DNA from 3 places in the Paenibacillus provencensis genome. Region 1 is predicted to be linked to each of the others. Evidence: riboswitches for the same ligand, from Rfam matches in the RefSeq annotation. Region 1 holds a riboswitch; each other region holds the start of a gene.
What was found. Region 1 has a riboswitch for cyclic di-AMP ahead of ACFQ3J_RS25710 (ubiquitin-like domain-containing protein). Riboswitches for the same ligand answer to the same signal wherever they lie in the genome.
Positions count from the first base shown of each region.

Region 1 (7,146 bases):
AGCTGTTGTTTAGTTATCATGAGCACAACAAGGATGCCAGTGGACCTGAATTAATCCGATATATAATAGAAGGAAAAAATTTAGCTCTCGTCAGCGATGCGGGTATGCCGGCCATTTCAGACCCTGGTTCAGACCTGGTCAGTCTCGCAATTAAGGCGAATATTCCTGTGGTGACAGTGCCAGGAGCGAACGCTGCTCTATCCGCACTAATTGCATCCGGTCTTGGAACCGAGAGATTTACCTTTGTCGGATTTCTCCCTCGTGAGAAAAAGGACATTACTGCCATCCTGAAGAGTTTTGGAGCATCGCAGGGGACCCTTTTGTTTTATGAGTCGCCACACCGGGTACAAAAAACTTTAGCCGTTATGCTGGAGATATGGGGAAACCGAAGAGCTGTGCTCGCAAGAGAGCTGACCAAGCGTCACGAAGAGTATGTGCGAGGGAATCTAGAGGAATGTATTGAATGGCTTGAGGAACATCCTCCTCTAGGTGAATATTGTTTGATTATAGAGGGAAGAAGTCAGGATGAAGAGAAAGAGCTGCAGAATGAGTGGTGGCAGCAGTTAAGTCTTACAGAGCATGTGGAGCGCTATGAGAAGGAAGGCAATACTCGCAAGGACGCAATGAAGAGAACAGCTGCAGATCGGGAGCTTTCCAAAAGAGATGTATATAATGCTTTATTAAAAGAGGAAGAATAGCCCTCATATTGAATGAAAGAAAAAAACACCTTCTTCGGCAGAATGTATCTGACGAGGAAGGTGCCTAAGGAGATATGAAAAAGGTTAGAAATAACAATTATATATTCTTAAGAAAAGCGAGCATCTATATTAAAGGAATCGTTAATGATTACTGATTGAAGGTATGCTTTTCTCTACCAAATTGATTATAACCTATTCTACTTAATTTGTCACCGGTGCTGGAATTTCAGAAATACATTCGTGACAAACAATTTTACCTTTGAAGTACGTTACGTTTTCAGCGTTGCCGCAGAAAATACAAGCAGGCTCATATTTCTTAAGCATGATGCGCTCACCGTCTACGTAAATTTCAAGTGCATCTTTTTCACCAATACCGAGTGTACGGCGCAATTCGATAGGTATAACAACCCGGCCCAGTTCATCAACTTTTCTTACAATACCTGTAGATTTCATCATTTTATACTAACTCCTCTCGCCATCGCTTATTACTGTCATGATTCGACATTATTTTATGTTTTATGCTAATCATCATACCAACCATTCCCAAATCAGTCAACATTAAAAATAAAGAATTGCATTAACATTGTATGAAGAAATAGAATGAGTACTGGTATTAACGATGATTTTCTAGTACCTATCTATTATTATAACGCGTGTCGATTTGGAAATCAAAACCGCAGCACTATTCGACAAATTATGTCGTATAATGTCGAAATAATCAAGTAAGATGCAAGGATAAAGTCGAATTCCTACTTTAGTTGCACACAATTGAATTTTGTTATAAGAATTTAGTTGAAAAAGGAGCTGATAATCGATGGAGCAAAAGCTTAACGAAGAGAAAGTATTTAAAGACCCCGTTCATAACTATGTGCATGTTCAGGATCCGATTATATGGCAGCTTATTAATACCCCGGAATTTCAGCGTCTTCGCCGAATTAGACAACTGGGCACTACATATTTGACTTTTCACGGAGCAGAACACAGCCGCTTTTCTCATTCTTTAGGTGTGTATGAAATTACAAGGAAGATCATATCTCAGTTTGAACGGAATGAATATCCCGATTGGCCGAAGGAAGAGAAATTGGTCGCTCTATGCGCAGCTTTATTGCATGACGTTGGACACGGTCCTTTTTCTCATTCGATTGAAGAGGCTTTTGATATGGATCATGAAGAGTGGACCTGTAAAATCATACTGGGAGATACCGAAGTGGGCCGGATACTAAATACAGTAGGTCCTGATTTCGCCCAAAAGGTCGCTTCTGTCATTGCCAAGACGTATGATAAGCCTATCGTTGTCAACCTGGTTTCAAGTCCGCTCGATGCAGATCGAATGGATTACTTGCTGCGAGATGCCTATTATACTGGAGTGAATTATGGAACAATTGACCTTGATCGGATACTCCGTATGCTGCGCCCTTACCAGGGGAGAGTTGTCGTTAAAGATTCAGGAATGCATGCAGTTGAGGATTATCTAATGTCGAGATATCAGATGTATTGGCAGGTATATTTCCACCCGGTAACTCGAAGTTCTGAAATTGTTCTGCGTCAAATCTTTAGAAGAGCTAAGGAGCTGGTAACAGAAGGCTACACATTCGGCTTCATGCTTAGACCGCTCCTTCATTTGATTAAGGGGGATATATCGGTCAAAGATTATCTTCGTATTGATGAATCCACGATTCAAGCTGCTTTTAATGAATGGACTGATGAGAAGGACCCGATTCTAAGTGAACTTTGTACCCGGTTCTTGGACCGTAAGCTCTATAAATATGTTGAAGTGGATTATATCGAGCAGAAGGATATCAAGCAGATTGAAGATGCATTTCTCAAGGCAGGCTTGAATCCAACCTATGATCTTGAAATTGATTTTCCTACGGATCTGCCGTATGATGTGTTCCGACCTGATATTGCGGGGAGCAAGAGACAGATCATTATTCTAGACAAGCAGGAAAGACAAAGAGATATATCCGAGGTTTCAGAAATTGTACGCTCCATAAGCGGCATGCAAAAAGGAAATTATCATCTCTACTTCCCTCATGAGAAGCTGATGAATGCATTGCCCAAGCTCCCTCCGGAAATTGCAGGAATGTTTAAATAATGTGAGACAAGATACAGCCCTTGAAAGGAGTAAGATTATATGATGTTATTCGACACACATACACATTTGGATGCCCCTGAGTTCGACGCTGACCGCGAGGAAGTGATTCAGCGCGCTGTCGAAAAGGGGGTTACCCGCATGATTAATATAGGATTTAACCGGGAAACGATACCTTCTACGATGAAACTTGCCGAAACCTATGATTTTATCTATGCGGCAGTAGGCTGGCATCCTGTCGATGCCATCACGATGAAGGATGGAGATCTGGAATGGATTGCATCATTATGTAAACACGAGAAGGTCGTTGCGATCGGTGAAATCGGTCTGGATTATCATTGGGATACTTCTCCCAAGGAAGTTCAGCATGAGGTGTTGCGCCAACAAATTGGACTGGCTAGAGAGATCGCCATGCCGATTGTCATTCATAACCGAGATGCGCATGAAGATATTATTCGAATCCTACGTGAAGAGAAAGCACATGAAGTGGGCGGAGTGATGCATTCCTTCTCAGGAAGCTGGGAAACAGCAAAAATGGCGCTGGATATGGGTTTTCATATCTCCTTCGGAGGGCCGATTACGTTCAAGAATGCAAAGCAGCCCAAGGAAGTGCTAGCAAAAGTACCCCTTGACCGGCTCTTGATCGAAACGGATTCGCCATACCTGACACCACATCCATTCCGCGGCAAGAGAAATGAGTCTGCTCATGTGGCCCTGGTGGCAGAAATGGCAGCAGAGCTGAAGGGCATTTCTGTGGAGGAATTAGCAGAGATTACGACCGCAAATGCACTGGAACGATTTGGTATTTGATAAAATAGAGAGAAAAACAGGTGAAAAAGTGAGTAAAACGGAGCGATTAAACTTTTTGTAAGAGTTTTCCGCTGATTATTACAAATTTTTAACCAATTATTTAGAAAAACATAGTTGAATACTGCTTTACAACATGCATCGAAACAGGATATCATCGTTTCAGTGAATTGTTGATTGTTGGTAAAGTCCATTTTACATTCATTTGATTTACCACTTTGAATTCACTTCATGAGTCATTCTCGCTGAATCTTTTGTATTAAACAAAGAACGGGGGAACCGATATAGTGGTCTGCTGCTAGGCAGAAGATTTAAAATTAAGAGAGTTGTCTCTCTTCATGGACCACTGTATTTGATTTCAACATTTGAGTCTTGGGGTGAACGTAAAGGACAGCTGCCATGAGCAGCCTGGATCTGACGCGAGGGCGACTCTTACGCCCGAACCCGACAGCTAACCCCGTAAGCGTATTGAAGAGGCAAAACTCGTGCATGATGTTTCCGATATTCTCATTTGGACTTATCGGAGCCACGAAAGAGTTCCTCTTAAACTCTTTTTTGGCTTCTTTGCTTTAGGAGAATAAAAGTTACATTGTCGTCATACTGTTGGTTAACAGGAGGTGACATCATGCTGCGAAGAGTGGCACATGATGCAGAATCGGACGGGAGTTTCTCCGGTTTTGTAGACAAATCGGTATAGTCGCGTCAAATACAATCATGCAATACTCTTGACGGCGGGACTATGAAGGAGGACGGAGGAAGTGGGAAATTTCCAACTAGAGGAGACCCATGAGTCACCATCATCCAGCAAGTCTTTCGCGTTGCGATGGAAGCATGAGAATCTGCGTCAGATCACACTAGTCGCAATCTTCTCAATCGCACTGTTAGTCATGATCTCACTCATTGTGTATGGTCAGGGAGGCAAGGAAATTTCAATCGTCGTGGACGGCAAGGCTCAAACCTTGGAAACGCGTGAAGGAATGCTTAGTGAAGTGCTGGATGAGCATTCAATCGCAGTCAGTCCGCATGACGAAGTCTCGATGTCTTTGAGTGATGAGATTGAAGATGGGGATCGAGTAACTATTAACCGGGCTGTAGCGATTAACGTAACGGCAGACGGTGAGACAGAGCAAATTTATACGACACAAGATACAGTTAAGGAAGCACTTGCTGCACATAGCATCGAAGTATCAGAAGATGATAAAGTATATCCCGCTGCTGACACTGCGGTGAAGGCGGATCTTAATATTCGAGTAGTCCGGGTGACCAAGCAAACAGCAACACAGGAAGCTTCCATTCCGTTCAAGGTGATCAAAACGGCTGACCCAAGCTTGTACAAGGGCGATAACCGGGTCATTCAGAGCGGCAAGGAAGGTGTAATCGTTCAGACGATCGAGAAGACCTTCCAGGATGGCGAATTGGTGTCCAAGAAAATGACGGGCAAGAAGGTTGAATCCAACCGTGTTGACAAAGTCATTGCCGTAGGAACGAAGAAGAAGCCTGAACCTGTTCAGGAGACCGTAGTTGCCGCTGCAAGCACGACTGAATCCACAGCTGCAGCTAAATCTTCTAATGCTTCCTCTTCGAAATCATCAGCAAGCCTTGCTGATAAAGTGAAGAAGGTATCTGCTTCCAGTGACAGCGAATCCGTCACGAAGGACGGAGTTACGTTTAAGGCCAAAAAAGTACTAAGCAATGTATCTATGACGGCTTATTCCTCTGAACAAGAGGGTATTGGTACGAAGACGGCTTCCGGCACGCGTGTACAGGAAGGACGTACTATCGCAGTTGACCCTGATGTGATCCCTCTTGGATGGTGGGTATACATTGAAGGCGTAGGATTCCGTCGTGCTGAAGATACAGGCGGCGCAATTAAGGGCAACAAAATTGATGTGTATTATGACAGCTTAGAGCAGGCTATCCATTTTGGCCGTAAAAAAGGTAAAACAGTATACGTTATCGGTCCGGTGAAGCCGGAACTGAATTAAAATATATTTTACAATCACGTCCCTGATGTTATAGTATTAACAACAAGATTAGGTGATGCTATATAAGGTGAACGAAAGTTTAGACAGCAAGTCTATCGTTTGCCCCTTAACATGCAGAAGAGGAGCTTTTCCTCTTCTCTTTTTGTTTAGAAAGGAAGTCATGTGGTCATGATTAAAGAAATCATTGTCGTTGAAGGCAGAGATGATACCGTAGCCATCAAGCGTGCAGTGGATGCAGATACGATTGAAACCGGCGGTTCCGCTATAAACAGCCGAATACTTAAAAAAATCGAGCTTGCCCAGCAAAGAAGGGGTGTTATCGTCTTTACGGACCCCGATCATGCAGGCGAGCGAATTCGCAAGATTATATCAAACAAGATTCCTGGCGTGAAGCATGCGTTCATTAAGGAGCAGGATGCGACCCGCAAAGGCGATATTGGTGTAGAGAATGCATCTCCCGACTCAATACGGGCAGCACTGTCCAAGGTGCATACAACCTATGATGGTGCAGAGCCGCTTATAGACTGGCAAGATCTGATCGAAGCTGGACTTATCGTCCATAAGGACGCTGCGAATCGGCGTATGATGCTGGGCAACATTCTGGGTATAGGATATTGTAATGGCAAGCAGCTGCATAAGCGGCTGACGATGTTCCAGATTAGCCGTGAGGAATTTGTACGAGCACTAGAGCAAATAGAACGTGAGGGATCGTGAGAACGTGAAAAATATAGATGAGATTGCAACGCCAAGACGAACGAAAGAGATCATTGCAAGACACGGGTTTTCTTTCAAAAAAAGCCTGGGACAAAATTTTCTGATCGACCAAAATATTCTTCATAAAATTGTGGATGCAGCTGATCTCAATGAACATAAGGGGGCACTTGAGATTGGACCGGGAATCGGTGCACTGACAGAGAAGCTTGCACAGCGTGCAGGGAAGGTGACGGCGGTTGAGATTGACCAACGCTTGATTCCGATCCTTACAGAAGTGCTGGAACCTTACTCTAATATATATGTACATCATGGAGATGTTCTTAAAACAGATCTTCCTGAATTGTTTGCTGAAAATTTCGCGGGTATGGATAAGGTCAGCGTTGTTGCTAATTTGCCTTACTATGTAACGACACCTATATTGATGAGGCTTCTCGAGGAGAAGCTGCCGCTCGACAGCATTGTTGTCATGATTCAGAAGGAAGTTGCAGAACGAATGGCTGCTTCCCCGGGAACGAAGGATTATGGGACGCTCAGCATCGCGGTTCAATATTACAGTGAGCCTGAACTGGTATGCATCGTACCCCACACGGTATTTATTCCGCAGCCTAATGTTGAATCCGCAGTCATCAAGTTAAAGGTAAGAGAGAAGCCTCCCGTTGAAGTGAAGGATGAGAAGTTTTTCTTTGAAGTTATCCATGCTTCATTTGCACAGAGACGGAAGACAATTGCTAATAATCTAAAGAGTCGTTTCTTTACAAAAGAAAACAGAGACCAGCTGGAGCCCATGCTGGAGGCGGCTGGGATTGAACCTACGAGACGAGGGGAGACACTCAGTATTGAGGAGTATGCT
Region 1 covers NZ_JBHTKX010000011.1:9,647-16,792, forward strand. The annotation lists gene rsmI (16S rRNA (cytidine(1402)-2'-O)-methyltransferase) at 1-698, shown strand, start outside; gene ACFQ3J_RS25695 (AbrB/MazE/SpoVT family DNA-binding domain-containing protein) at 900-1,154, opposite strand; gene ACFQ3J_RS25700 (HD domain-containing protein) at 1,513-2,793, shown strand; gene ACFQ3J_RS25705 (TatD family hydrolase) at 2,833-3,600, shown strand; cyclic di-AMP (ydaO/yuaA leader) riboswitch at 3,831-4,078, shown strand; gene ACFQ3J_RS25710 (ubiquitin-like domain-containing protein) at 4,356-5,582, shown strand; gene rnmV (ribonuclease M5) at 5,751-6,296, shown strand; gene rsmA (16S rRNA (adenine(1518)-N(6)/adenine(1519)-N(6))-dimethyltransferase RsmA) at 6,301-7,146, shown strand, end outside.

Region 2 (7,146 bases), on a different contig from region 1:
TGACCGTCTAGATTTAAACTTAAAAAATACGGTATCTCAAGAAAACACTCACCCTGATTCGGATGGAATCCGTTCTAGGTGAGTGTTTTGACGCTACACGAGATTTGTAAACTGATGTTATTAGCTCAAAGGTGGGGATCTAAAATCCTTGCATATTGCGGATACAGCTTGCGAATGCATTCAGGGCATATATCATGCGTGAATTCGGCATGCGTATGCTTCTCTACAAAGCTCTCGACGGTATTCCATTCATCTTCTTCATCTCTAATGCGCTTACATACAGCGCAGATCGGCAGCATCCCTCGAAGAGTTCGTATTTGGGAAGAGGCATCCTGAAGATGGTCTTCAAGATGTTTCAAGTGTGTGATATCGATGTGTGTAACGATAAGTCCTCTAAAGTCATTTTGGAGGGAGGTTTCATAAAGAGATGCTTCTAGACGAAGCCAAATATAACTGTCATCACGTAATATCCTGACTTCACATACGTAACCTGTCATGTGGTTATTTAATACTTCCTTGAGGTGATTAATGATGTTGTTCATGCTGTGGGGGCACGCCCCTGGAAATGACGCCATTATATTGAAGTAATTAGAGCCCAGCCAATTCTCACGGGTAAGACATTCATAACGGGACATTTTCTCAGGAAGAGTGTGATTGTACGAGCATATCGTTCCGAAAGCATCAATAATGACAGTGGTCGTCTTGAAATCTTCGGACGAGGTCTTTATAAATAAGGGTTCGGCTTCGGGCAATTGTAGTCTCTCCCTATACATATATTGATATTTTTAATGGAACTAAGGTGTTATGTTGATATTTGAGTCCTCTTCCAAAAAAAAGTATGATCATATTATATACGTTATTACGTCATCTAACAATCATTAATCACTTACATACGTCGTTCTTTTTTGACAGTATAGGGTGGTATTATGACGAAAAAAAGCACGCTGGCAGAGGAGGGAGCCTGGCGTGCTTTTAAATATAGGGAGGGGCTTGGGAGGCCTGAAGAGGTGAGCTGGAGGGGAGTTAGGCTTAAGCTCTTGTATGTTCAATACCGGATTCGTGGAAGGGGAAGCCCGGTATGAGGGATTGCATTGACAGAATCGAGCTCTGGAAGGGCTGTAGACTTGCGCTTCTGGCTCTATTCCATTCTTCCTCGAGGTCACCGTCCAGTACGCTGGACAAGGCATTAATTTCACAGGCCTCAATATTTAATAGTCGTCTTGCGTGGATCAGGCATACATCCTTGGCGGCATGAAGATAACCGGAAGCTGCATCGTCAGCGGTAACCTCAAGCTGGCTATTGATCCAGGCGTGAACGACGGGGAGTGAGCCAACAGCATCATATCGATGGATAAGTTCTTCGAAATGCTCAAAGTCCATCCATGGATGCAGCGCTTTAGATAATTTGAGGAGGCGCTTTCCCATGGCTCTTGAAGATTCCCGTTTGTAAACGGGGGTTCGCTTGTTGTGAATGATCTTATCAATGAGGGCGATTCTCCACTCATCCTTCTGCTCCACCGCTGTGTAGATGGCTCTGATCGCCATGCCTTCCAACTGCACAAGACTTGGATGTAGCTCGCATCGCATGAATGTCTCCAGGTCGGTAGTCGTTTGAATCGTACCTTCCTCAATGTATGACTTGAGTCCGAAGGAATGAGAGAATCCTCCGACCTGCAGTGAGGAATCAAGCAGTTTTACATAATCTAGAAGCTTATTTCCTCTGTTCACCAGATTCGCCCCCTTATAGTGTTAAACGTGGTAACCATCTTGGTTGGAATTACGCGTTATGTATATGTCAACTTATTATATAATATCATTATGTTTGATATGTATTTTTACATAAAAATCCGATTTTTGTCAATAAAAAACTAAACATCAATATGAAAAGAGGTGACAAACCTTAATTCATGTTAAATATAATAACATATACATGACTTATTATTCTCTTCGGAAAAACTACAGCATAATTTGAAATAAACCCTTTACTTATAGGTTGTAGTTGTGTATAATATATTTTGTTGGCACGAAAATGCTATACAAGATGCGCGGTCGTGGTGGAATGGCAGACACGCTATCTTGAGGGGGTAGTGGGTGTATACCCGTGGAGGTTCGAGTCCTCTCGACCGCATCATAACGAAAGAGCTTGAAGCAATTGCTTCAAGCTCTTTTTTGGTGTGCCCAGTATGGGCTTCAACACGATATGACATAGAAGGTGAACAAAAAGAAGAGAAGTCTCTACTGAGGCTTCTCTTGGGGGATGATGATTTAGTCGATCGATTGTACATATTAGGATTTATGCAGGAATCCTATTTTAACAGCTTGGCGATATCCGCTCCAATCTTGTCCGGTGTCGTTTGTGGGCTGTATCTTTTCACGATATTTCCGTTCTGATCAATAAGAAACTTGGTGAAATTCCACTTAATTGTTTTGGATCCAAGTATACCTGGTGCATTGTTCTTCAAGTGCTTGAACAGCGGATGCGCCTCGTCACCATTCACTTTAATCTTCTCAAACATCGGGAAGCTTACGCCATAGTTCATTTGGCAGAACTCAGCGATTTCCTCATTTGAGCCGGGTTCTTGTTCGGCAAATTGGTTGCTGGGGAAACCGAGAATTTCAAAGGATTGATCATTGAATTTGTCATATAGCTCCTGAAGCCCTTTGTATTGAGGAGTTAATCCACATTTGCTTGCTGTATTTACGATCAAGAGTACTTTTCCTTTGTACTCCTCCATGCTTAATTTCTGACCCTTTAGTGTATTCACTTGATATTGATAAATCGACATGCCTTCATCCATCCCTTCCTAATTATTATGGAATATATAAATGATGCTTGTATAGCCGCTCTTATTCAATCTCTATATATATATATTGATAACAATTTAATTTTAAGCAATATATGAAGAAAGTCAAACATGGCTTAGAAAATGAATGAATATATTGTTGATGCCCAACTTGGTTATTTGAATTAAGCGAGAAATCGAGATAAACTTAGAACAGATTAGCTAAATGCACAGTGGTGAATGTTTTATTCTTATTCTATCCCAAAACAGCCCTAGATCGTCAAAATGAACTACTGCAGGAGCTTTACATCGATTTTCTACGGGTGTATGATTCATATCGTAAATCTTGAGCAAATGAAAACCTTATATTAGAGTAGTTTCTCATTGCTATGATAGCTTAATTTCTGCCTAATCTGGCGGAGAGCGGGGGAACCAAAGTTAGCAGAGTGCTTGATTCGGTGTGAGAGCCGAATGAAACACGCTTGCATGGGGTGAATTCTGAACCGAGGATTCATGTGGGAATCTCCATATGGAATCATCAGGAACAGATAGGACGACTCTCACCGTCCGAATCCGACAGCTAACCTCGTAAGCTGTACAGAGCTAAACTAAAGATGTGGAAGATACGCAAGGTTCTTCCTTCACTTCTTTACAGTGATTATTCTTTAGTTATCTTCTGTACGAACGTTTGAGAGAGGAATGATAAATCTTGTGAGCGATCAGCCACAGGGGTTTAGTCCTCTGTGGTTTTTGTTTGTGCGCTGAATTTTTGTCGATAGCAAAAAGCGGGGGACCCAGATGTGGATGCTTCAGATCCATGGGGTGAATTTCATGGCTCTTGCCATGAATAGGGCAATCTCTCTTGTCCGAATCCGACAGCTAACCTCGTAAGCGTAAAAAAGGGAGAGGCAGCAAGCCGCGTAGCATCTTATAACAGGTCATGTTTTGCCATGTTCTGATATAAAGGTGGGAGAGCACCGGGCATGCCTTTGATCTGTCGGTGTTCTTTTTTTGTTGTCTTTTTCTAAAACAGGGAGGATATTATTGTGATGAGTGATGAAGTTATTTTAGTTACGGCGCCGAATGAAGCCGCCAGAAATTTTATTCGATTATTAATGTACAAGAAGCTCTCTTTTGCTGTCCTGACAAATAGTGCGCAGGAAGAGAAGCAGGTCAAACGACTTGGAGTAGAGCACATTATACGTATGGATACTGCGTTTGCAAGTAAATGGCTGCTGCCTAATGCAACGGTAGGGCGTATTTTTATTTTTGAGAACAGCTTGAATCTGACCTGTCGGTTCTTGCAAATATGCAGACCATGGACACGTAAACCGATTACGATTATTACACAGCTGAATCATCCTCGCGGAGTATACCGCGGTATGGGTGCAGACCACGTTATTTTTACAATCAAGGGCGAAGTTGGATTCTTGCTAAATGGCGAACGGGCTGCCGTTAATTAATTGATCTGTACGTACACAGCAATAGAAGCAGGAGACTGCAGCTTGCAGCTAGTGTAGGTGCTTACGATACAGTTTGCGTAATTAGATATAGGGTTGATATACTGGAGTTAAAGAAAACATAGCATGTGAGACTCGTGATATAACCATGGGTCTCTTTTTCTATATTTACAGATGGAAAGGTTGAGAATGGCAATATGGGGAAATTTGATCATGTGAAATGGCTCTTTTTTGATATAGGAGATACTCTCGTAAATGAATGGGTTCCCGTTGATCACATTATCGGTCAATTTGTAAAGGAAGCAAATGGACTTGGGTATAACATCACGATGGAGGATGTTCGCAGTAAATTTATTCAGAGCTATTCGAATTATATAGCTTCTCCCATGCAATACGCGATTTCAGAGCTCGTGCCTTCCGAGGAAGACAGAGAGTATATCAAGTCAAGGCTCAAGTTTCAAAAGGAGCTGGAAGAGCCGTATGCTGAAGCTAGGGCCGTTCTCAAACAGCTGGGTGAGCGCTACAGGATCGGTATCATTGCCAATCAAAGTCCGGGTACGGAAGAGCGGATGGTGAAATATGGACTCCGTTCTTATGTGGATGTTATCGCTTGCTCGGCCGAACAGGGATTGTCCAAACCGGATATGCGCTTATATCAGTATGCTTTGAAAACAGCTGGAGCAGAGCCCAATGAATCCATCATGATTGGTGATCGAATTGACAATGACATTATCCCAGCCAAGTCACTTGGGATGCTTACAATTCGAATTATGCAGGGTTACGGCCGCTATCAGCCTTCCACTGATGATAAGGATACGCCGGACTTTACTGTAAATGATCTAAGCGCACTGACTGCACTGCTTCTATGAGCTATGAATCATAATACCGAGATTCTCTAAGCAGTGGATTTTGCAATATCCTCAGTCTAATAAGCTGTAGAGAATCTCAAGTTTATTTTGGTTCAAGTGACTTAGTCTAGAATAGGCAGAACTTCTTCCCACACCGCGTCAAGGATAGACTGTATACGATCTTCCTCGCTGTTAACAGCAATCACGGCTCTTCGATCTGGAATGATGACGAGAAGCTGACCGTGTGCCCCATCTCCTCGATAAGCTCCATGGGAACACATCCAAAACTGACAGCCATAGCCGAGCGACCAGTCTCCTTCACCGACAGAATCAATATGCTTGCGTGTCACAAATTTAATCCATTCAGCAGGCACCAGCTGTCTGCCCTCATATACGCCCTCGTCCAGCAGCAATTGACCGAATCTGCTTAATTCTTCAGTGCTGATCACGAGGCCCGCGCATCCCAGTGTGACCCCAAGAGGCGAGGTTTCCCATTCGACATGATGTATACCGAGAGGATCAAACAAACGAGGCTTCAAATAACGATGGACAGTCTCAGCGACTGCTGCTTGAATCAACGCCGAGATCATGAAGGTATCCCCGCTGCTGTAGGTGAACTGCTCACCGGGAGGTCTGTTCAGCGGCAGAGATAAGTAGTATTTGACCCAGTCTTTCTCAGCCAGTGATTTCCTCTCTGGCAGCCATAGCGGTGGAGAGTCATGTCCCGAAGACATCCGAAGCAAATCGTAAAGGGTGAGCTCATCAGGAGAAGGGATCATAGGGTCCTGAGAGTGATAAGTTGTATTATAGTTAAAAAATTCACCAAGCTTCGTATCTAGTGAGAGCTTTCCTTCCTCAATGGCAAGACCAGCGGCCATGCTCGTAAACGATTTGCTGATCGAATGCTGCTGACGACGTATGTCAAGGTCCTGGTTCCATTCTCCAATCGTCCTGCCATCCTGCAGTACACGAATCGAAAAGACGTTTAAGTCTTGCGATCTAATCTTCTCCACAAAGCCGCTTAATGTACGTATCATAGGTTCCTCCATTCCTGTTCCGCCAGCAATCATCTGACTCAGGATACATGAAAGTAAAAAGCTTCGAAACGTTTAGAATAGTACTCTGAATTTCGTGAATTATGGTATTACAGGGGCATATGAAAGTCAATATCTCCAGGTAAGCTTTTTAGACTGTTTGAAATCGGATTTAACTACGTTCGATGGTATTATAAATTGAAGGATGACATGCTCGTCATCACGAATTTTACATCAGTGGACCGTCCAGAAGTTCAGCTTCAGATTCATTCTGAGAACGGCTGCAGCTATCGGTATTTGTTAACCAATCAGATGACAATGAATGTCAATGAGTATGAGGTACCCGTGCACTGTACAGCGAAAGAGAGCAAGTTGATATTTACAGCAGATTCATCTGCCGTAAATCATGAGGTGTACCCTGAGCTAACCTATGCAATGTGGATTGATGGCGCGGAATTTCAGATTCATGACGAGACTTGTCTTGCTGAAGGGGTAATGCCGGGAGATGCATCTCTGACTGTTTTACAAATTTCGGAAACGAAGAACTGGACTTTAACGATGCAGGGATGGCTGGACGGCAAGTCACTATCCCCGAATACTCCTAATTTTACGGATGAGAAAGAAGAGTACCGTGCATTTTTTCGCAGTGTAATGAATGGGTTCCATTTGAAATTTCCTGATCAAGAGCGCTCTAAAGCGTTATTCAAAGTTAATTCCCTTGCCTGGTGGTATACGCATAATATGCTGGTTCATTATTCGGTTCCGCACGGACTTGAACAATACGGAGGAGCTGCATGGGGGACGAGGGACGTATGCCAAGGTCCTGTGGAATATTTCATGGCGACACAGAAGTATGAACAAGTCCGAGATATTCTTAAAATGGTATATGCTCACCAATATGAGGACGACGGAAATTGGCCGCAGTGGTTTATGTTTGACCGATATTACAAGATCCAGCAGGAAGAAAGTCATGGCGACATTATCGTATGGCCTCTGAAAGTGCTCAGTGATTATCTAATAG
Region 2 covers NZ_JBHTKX010000001.1:2,770,251-2,777,396, reverse strand. The annotation lists gene urtE (urea ABC transporter ATP-binding subunit UrtE) at 1-11, shown strand, start outside; gene ACFQ3J_RS13440 (hypothetical protein) at 126-752, opposite strand; gene ACFQ3J_RS13435 (urease accessory protein UreF) at 1,030-1,728, opposite strand; tRNA gene ACFQ3J_RS13430 (tRNA-Leu) at 2,046-2,128, shown strand; gene ACFQ3J_RS13425 (glutathione peroxidase) at 2,307-2,786, opposite strand; cyclic di-AMP (ydaO/yuaA leader) riboswitch at 3,168-3,393, shown strand; cyclic di-AMP (ydaO/yuaA leader) riboswitch at 3,533-3,692, shown strand; gene ACFQ3J_RS13420 (hypothetical protein) at 3,833-4,246, shown strand; gene ACFQ3J_RS13415 (HAD family hydrolase) at 4,441-5,112, shown strand; gene ACFQ3J_RS13410 (serine hydrolase domain-containing protein) at 5,214-6,128, opposite strand; partial or broken gene ACFQ3J_RS13405 (GH36-type glycosyl hydrolase domain-containing protein) at 6,282-7,146, shown strand, end outside.
Region 2: another riboswitch for cyclic di-AMP. It lies ahead of ACFQ3J_RS13420 (hypothetical protein); the one in region 1 lies ahead of ACFQ3J_RS25710 (ubiquitin-like domain-containing protein).

Region 3 (7,146 bases), on a different contig from region 1:
ACCTTTGTTCCCGGAAGTGTAACCGTGGATGCAGCACCTATTCCCACAGCCAATCCTTCTACCGGCATTAACATTGGAAGCATTCCGCCGGGGGCCAGCGTCAATGTTACTTTTCAGGTACAGGTAAACGCTCTGCCTCCTACAACACCTGCAGAGGTTACAAACCGGACGACGGTTACCTTTACTTCCGGTACTTTCTCGGGGAGCGCCTTCTCCAATACCGTTACGACTCCTGTATTTCAACCGATTTTGACTGCAGTAAAGTCAGCGAACACGGTTAATGCGACAGTGGGAGATACTGTCGTTTATAGCATCGAATACTCGAATACCGGCAATTATGGGGCAAATGTCATCCTTACGGATAATATTCCTGCCGGAACAACACTCGTTCCTAACAGTGTCATTGTAAATGGATCACCTGTAGCAGGTGCAAATCCTGCAGCAGGGATTGACCTCGGGGTCATCTCCACAACAGCAACTGTCCTCTTCTCTGTAACTGTAGACAGCCTGCCTGTAAGTCAGCAGCTATCCAACCAGGCGAATTCAACCTTTACCTATACATTGCCGGATGGCCGTACGTTAAATGGCTCCTTTACTTCGAACCTGCTGCAAATTCAGGTCTCTTCGCCGAACGTCTCATTAGTTAAGAGTGTCTCTGCTCCTACTGCAGTGGTAGGTGACACACTAACGTACAGCGTTCTGGTTACCAATAACGGTATAACCAACGTCACCAACGCTGTTCTATCTGATGTTCTTCCTTCCCAGAGCAGCTTTGTTCCCGGCAGTGTGACGATTAATGGTGTTACCCAGCCTAATGCGAATCCTGCAGGAGGAATCAGCATCGGAACACTTGCGCCCGGAGCATCAGCAACGGTTACCTTTGCAGTCAGTATCAATGCACTGCCTCCTGCACCGTATATCATTAGTAATCAATCATCGATCAGCTATACAACAGGGACCTTTACCGGTGCTTCTTATTCCAATACGGTGTCTACTGCCATCTATCAGCCGATCTTTAATCTTGTCAAAACGGCAAGCTCATCCAACGCCACCGTTGGTGATACGATCGTGTATTTCCTTAGCTTGACGAACAACGGCAACTTGCCAGCAGATATCGTCTTGTTTGATGACATTCCTACCGGTGCGGTACTCGTTCCAAACAGCGTACTCATTAACGGAGTTCCTCAGCCGGGAGTCAATCCAGAAACGGGCATACCGGTTGGTGTGGTGCAGCCTGGAAATAGCGTTTCAATTACCGTAACATTTCAAGTCGTTGTGGATATTCTGCCGAATCCCCAGCAGTTAGTGAATCAGGCCACCGGTAACTATACTTACTCTCCGCCAGATGGACGTGTATTATCGGGAACAGTCAGCTCCAATGTGCTGGTAATTCCGGTATCTTCGCCAGAAGTCTCTGTGGTAAAGAGCTCACCTGCTATTGATGCTGTCGTCGGAGATATCATCACGTATACTGTCGTTATCACCAACAACGGAATTACTGAAGTGAACAATGTCATCATGGTTGACCCTGTACCTGCAGGTACTGTTTTTGTCACCGGCAGTGTTACCGTAGACGGTGCGCCAAGACCTTCGGCAAATCCGAATTCAGGCATAAATGTAGGGACCATTGAAGAAGGTAGCTCTGTCACCGTCACATTCCAGGTGCAGGTTGTCATGATATGAGCCTTGATCCTAATCAGGAACGCCGTCTTCAGAACCAAACGTCAGTTACCTTTATATCAGGAGCTTCGGATGGAGTAGCTTATTCCAATCTGGTGAGCATTCCACTAACGGGCCCGGTAATTACACTCGAGAAATCGGCTTCGGTAACGCAAGCAGGACTGGGCAGCATCATCACTTATGAGCTGAATATTTCTAACACTGGAAATGCAGATGCAGAGGTGATTGTGCGGGATGCGATCCCGGAGAACCTGCAATTTATTGCTAACAGCGTCCTTATAAATGGGCAGCCTCTTCCGGGGGCAGACATAACCTCAGGTCTAAATATAGGCATCGTTGCCAGCAAGTCTGCCACGAATATCCGTTTTCAGACAATCGTCACGAGCCTCCCGCCTTCTAACGAGCTCTACAATGTGGCAAGCGCAGCGTATACTTTTCAAACGTTGGATGGTCGAATAATTAGGAGGGATATTACTTCAAACGGTGTACGAATCTCACTTGCGAATGCGCAGCTCATCATATCTCAGCGAGCAAACACTATGCAAACCTTTGTTGGAGATGTCATTACATTTACAATAACGATTCAAAATACGGGCACTGTACCAGTGGTCAATGCGAGATTAAGCGTATTGCTCTCTGCAGGGATGAGCTTTGTGCCGGGGAGTGTGGTGCTTAACGGTATCATCTCTCCGGGTCTAGATCCTGTTCAAGGCTTTATACTTCCGGTCATTAACCCTGGGGAGGTTATACAGCTGACATACCAGGTACGTGTGCTGAGCATTAGTAGTCCCTTATCCAGTGAAGTACTCGTATCTTACACCTCTGACGGGGTGCTTGTTCAGACTGGTTCCAATGAAGTTGTGCTGTCACCGGTTGATCCTGTTGTGAACATGATCGTAACGGTAATGCCTGAGCAAGTCACCTATGGAGGAGCTGCTCAGTTTACCGCTACGATACTGAATGAAGGAGATCTTCCGATTGAGGCTGTTTACTATATGAATTTTCCACAAGGTCTTATCTTCCAGGATCATTCTGTTCGAATTAACGGGGTTGAAGTTCAAAATGCAAATCCTGTGATCGGTATACGGCTGGGCACTTTGTTTCCACGTTCTAGAACCGTCATCACGTATCGAGCCCTTATATCCTTTACACCATATTCCCGGATATCTCAGATGAATTTGATGAATCAAGCATCCCTTCAGTTTACGTATCGACTGTCAGATAGCAGAACGGTCTCGCTCCGAGAGGAAGCAGAGGTCCAGGTATTATTTCTTGCTCCTGTTATTCAGGCGGTGCTTACCTCATACCCTGCCCGGGTTGAACGGGGTGACGAGGTGACCATTCAGATCTTAATTCGCAATACTGGAAATCTAGCTGCAGCTCTATCGCTGAGAGGCCTCACCCCACCGGGTACCGAGCTTATATCAGGTCACTTGCGCTTACAAGATGGGACGACGAGGGTCTTCTATACACAAGATTTAATAAATGGGATACTCTTCATCGGTGTTCTTGAGCCGGGAGAGTATGCTGAAATTGAATATATCGTTCGTGTGAAGATCGACGGACTCTTACCATCCGATTTGTTAAAAGGGTATGTCACTGCATTATTCACTTATTTGTTTGAGAATGAGGAATATACACTGGAAGTCAATTCGAATGAATACATCATCGTAATCGAGCAGCATGATGAATAGGAATAGATATTTCATGATATAAGAATCCCTCTCTCTCTTCCTTCTTAGGAAGAGAGGGAGGGATTTTTAATTCTTAGGATTTATGCAAAATCTTCATTCTACTCAGTTCGACAGAAACTAATTACAAGTTTGTTAGAAATTTATGAACAAATGATCCATTCTACATTTCTTATACCTACGGATTAACGAGTGTTTAAACCGTTATTTTACATAAAAACGAAAAAACTATGCCAAACTTCGGAAAAGAGAGTTGATAAATATACCAGTGAGTGATAAAATCCAAGAATAGATAAAGTAACAATTTCGTAATTATTAATGTCACTTCGTTGTCGAAATCTTTAGGTGAATGACTGATAACTGCCGAATTCTAGCACCAAGAAGCGGGGGACCCGACCATTTTATGGGTGAATTGATCAATATGAAGTGATCATAGGGAACCTTCAACCGAATCCTTAGCTAACCTCGCAGGCATTGGAAGGAGTATTATTTACTTTGAAAAAGACACTAACAGCTGCGGCATTAGGGTTCGCTCTATTATTCTCCGCAGGAGTCACAGAAGCATCGGCTTCCATTCTATCCAAAACAGTTAACAATACGGTAGGCATACCATACCAATATGGCGGTTCGACCCTTTCTGGGTTTGATTGCTCTGGATTTACTCGTTATGTATATAAGCAGCTTGGCGTAAATCTGCCTCATAGCTCCAAACAGCAATTTCATAAAGGACAGGCTATCAAGAAATCTGAGCTTGTAAAGGGAGATCTCGTCTTCTTTAATACTAGTGGATCCGGTGTTTCACATGTAGGAATCTATCTTGGCAATAACCAATTTGTCTCCGCTACTTCTTCCAAAGGGATTGCTATTACACCTATTAACAAAGGCTATTGGAGCTCCAAGTATTACGGCGCCAAAAGAATGCTTAGCCCGGCCTCTGCTAAAAGAGCTGGATTATAATTACATTACCCGATCTATTATTTCTCAAACAACATAAGCGTATAGCCATGATAGAAGGTCCAGGAATGATTCCTGGACCTTCTGCTGTGTACGCCTGCTCAGCCCGCATGGAGCATAGCGTTTAGATTTGGCTGCTCTTCGCAATCACATAAGGCTTCTTAACATCACCGATCAGCTTGCGATCCACAGATAAGTGTACATCCTTATCCAATATCACGTTCTCAAGCACCGCATTCTCCTCAATTACGCATTTCTGCATAATAATCGAGTTGCGTATTTGCGCCCCGCTATGTATTTTAACTCCTCTGAAAATGATGCTGTTCTCCACGGTTCCTCCAATAACGCATCCGTTCGCAATCAAGGAATTATTGACTTCTGCATGCTCTAAATAACGAGTTGGCGGTTCATACTTAATCTTGGTATGCACCTCATGATATTTAAACAGCTGGTTGTATTGTTCTTGCTGAAGCAGTTCCAGACTAATGCGATAATAGCTGTCTACGGAGTTAATCACGGCATGATATCCGTTATAAGCATAAGCAGCGATCTTGAGATTGGCCAGGTTGTTCTGAATTCCATCTCGAAAGAAATGGTTCTGGCCATGAGCAATACAGTGTTCTATTAATTTCAAGAATAGCTGCTTCTCCACAATAAATGCACCCAAATAGATATTAGGATGTCCACCTTCTCCATGCATCCCTGTGACCCATCCGTTGTCCACATCCATCCGGATGCATGAAGCATGTTCGGGGAGGATTTCATCTACTCTTTTATACAGCAAGGTGATGTCAGCCTGTGTTTCCATATGATTATTAAACATCTCTCTATAATCAGCTGTATAGAGATGCTGGCTGCCGGTATGAATAATATGCGTTCCAGTCCCTCTCATGAAAAAATCACGATTGTTATGAAAATGCTGTAAGTCTCCCTTGGACCTGTCGGTAGGATCATTCCAATCCGGTGGCAATATGAACAATCCTCCATTCTTGCGATCCAAGTCCCATGGCGCTCCTTCCCCTAAATGATCCATTAGGGATCGATATTTTCGGCGGACAAACAACGCGATGTTATGAACTCCAGAATGCATCATGTTGGACAGGACAAAATCGATCAGACGATACCTGCCTGCGAATGGAACGGCTGCGCCGCAGCGAAAATAAGTTAATTCGTTCATCAAATCGAGTTCATGATCCAAGTTCACTACACCCATGAGCTGTTGCATATATCGGCCACCGTCCCTGTTCATATTATTTCAAACGATCTGTAAGCTTCATCTACGAGCAATATTTCATCCTGATCCTCTCCACCGATCGTAGTACCATCTCCGATGATCATATTTTCACTTACGATGGCTTTATGGATCTTGACATTCTTCCCAATCTTCACCTTAGGCATGATTACCGAATCTGTAATTTCGCTTCCCTCTCCAACCTCAACGCCATAAAATAATACAGACCTGTTCACATCCCCGTGAACAACACAGCCTTCATTAACGATACTGCTGCGTACTCGTGCTTCCTTCGAAATGTAACATGCAGGTTCATTGGGATTACGGGAAAATATCCGCCACTTCGGATCATTCAAATTTAAAGGAGGATCGTCTACCAAGAGGTCCATATTGGCCTCCCATAGACTTTGAACGGTACCGACATCTTTCCAATAACCGTCAAAAGGATATGCAAACAGCCTTTTCTCATTGCGGAGCAGAAGAGGAATGATGTCTTTCCCAAAATCATACGTTGAATTCGGATCCTGCTCGCTTTCGAGCAAATGCTGACGGAGTACAGACCATTTGAACAGGTACACCCCCATGGAAGCAAGCGTACTTCGCGGCATCGCCGGCTTTTCTTCAAATTCAGATATTTCGTAATTATCATTCGTATTTAGTAATCCAAATCGACTTGCATCAGATAATGGGACGTCAATCACGGATATGGTACAATCCGAATCCCTCTCTTTATGGTACTGCAGCATCGCGTCGTAGTTCATCTTGTAGATATGATCGCCTGACAATATCAGAACATGCTCGGGATCAAACTGTTCGACAAAATGGATATTGCGATAAATCGCATCCGCCGTTCCCCGATACCAGCTGTTGCTCCCTTCACGTTCATGCGGAGGAAGGACAAAGACACCTCCTTTACGCCGGTTAAGGTCCCAATCACTGCCTATACCGACATAGGAATGGAGAATCAGCGGCTCATACTGAGTGAGTACACCGACAGTATCAATCCCGGAGTTGGCACAATTACTAAGCGGAAAATCAATAATACGATAGGTTCCTCCAAAATAAACCGCAGGCTTGGCTAAAGTTTTGGTCAGACCTTTCAAACGTTTACCTTGTCCTCCGGCCAGCAACATGGCCACCACTTCTTTTTTATTCATGGAAGAGCCTCCTCAAGATCAGTATGAGTAACTGTAGCTGCTTCTAATGAAGTGAATACGCAGGTATGAAGTTGTAATGTAATGTATGTTTGTTTGTAAAGAAGGTAAGGAACGATGTTAACTCAGAAGAAGTGGTAAATAGCGGTAAGCACTTGATGCATGAGGTTAAACTAAGAGAGTGAAGAATCTTAAGAATATTTACACATCTGATTTAATTTCATAACACATTAATAGGTATTATAAAATTAAATCATTTCTATTTTATTATAAACAATTGCAATAGCTCTTGACAAACAGAGGTTTATGACGTTTTACCCCTAATCTCCTCAGGATATGTCGACTATGGCCATTTTTGTATTTTCACAAAAAATATAATGCATTTGGCTTGCATTACATGTACACAGATAGTAAAATACGGCTTTGAGTGTATGAA
Region 3 covers NZ_JBHTKX010000001.1:1,896,303-1,903,448, forward strand. The annotation lists gene ACFQ3J_RS09095 (hypothetical protein) at 1-1,683, shown strand, start outside; gene ACFQ3J_RS09100 (DUF11 domain-containing protein) at 1,680-3,374, shown strand; cyclic di-AMP (ydaO/yuaA leader) riboswitch at 3,723-3,860, shown strand; gene ACFQ3J_RS09105 (C40 family peptidase) at 3,867-4,328, shown strand; gene glgD (glucose-1-phosphate adenylyltransferase subunit GlgD) at 4,450-5,550, opposite strand; gene ACFQ3J_RS09115 (glucose-1-phosphate adenylyltransferase) at 5,571-6,713, opposite strand.
Region 3: another riboswitch for cyclic di-AMP. It lies ahead of ACFQ3J_RS09105 (C40 family peptidase); the one in region 1 lies ahead of ACFQ3J_RS25710 (ubiquitin-like domain-containing protein).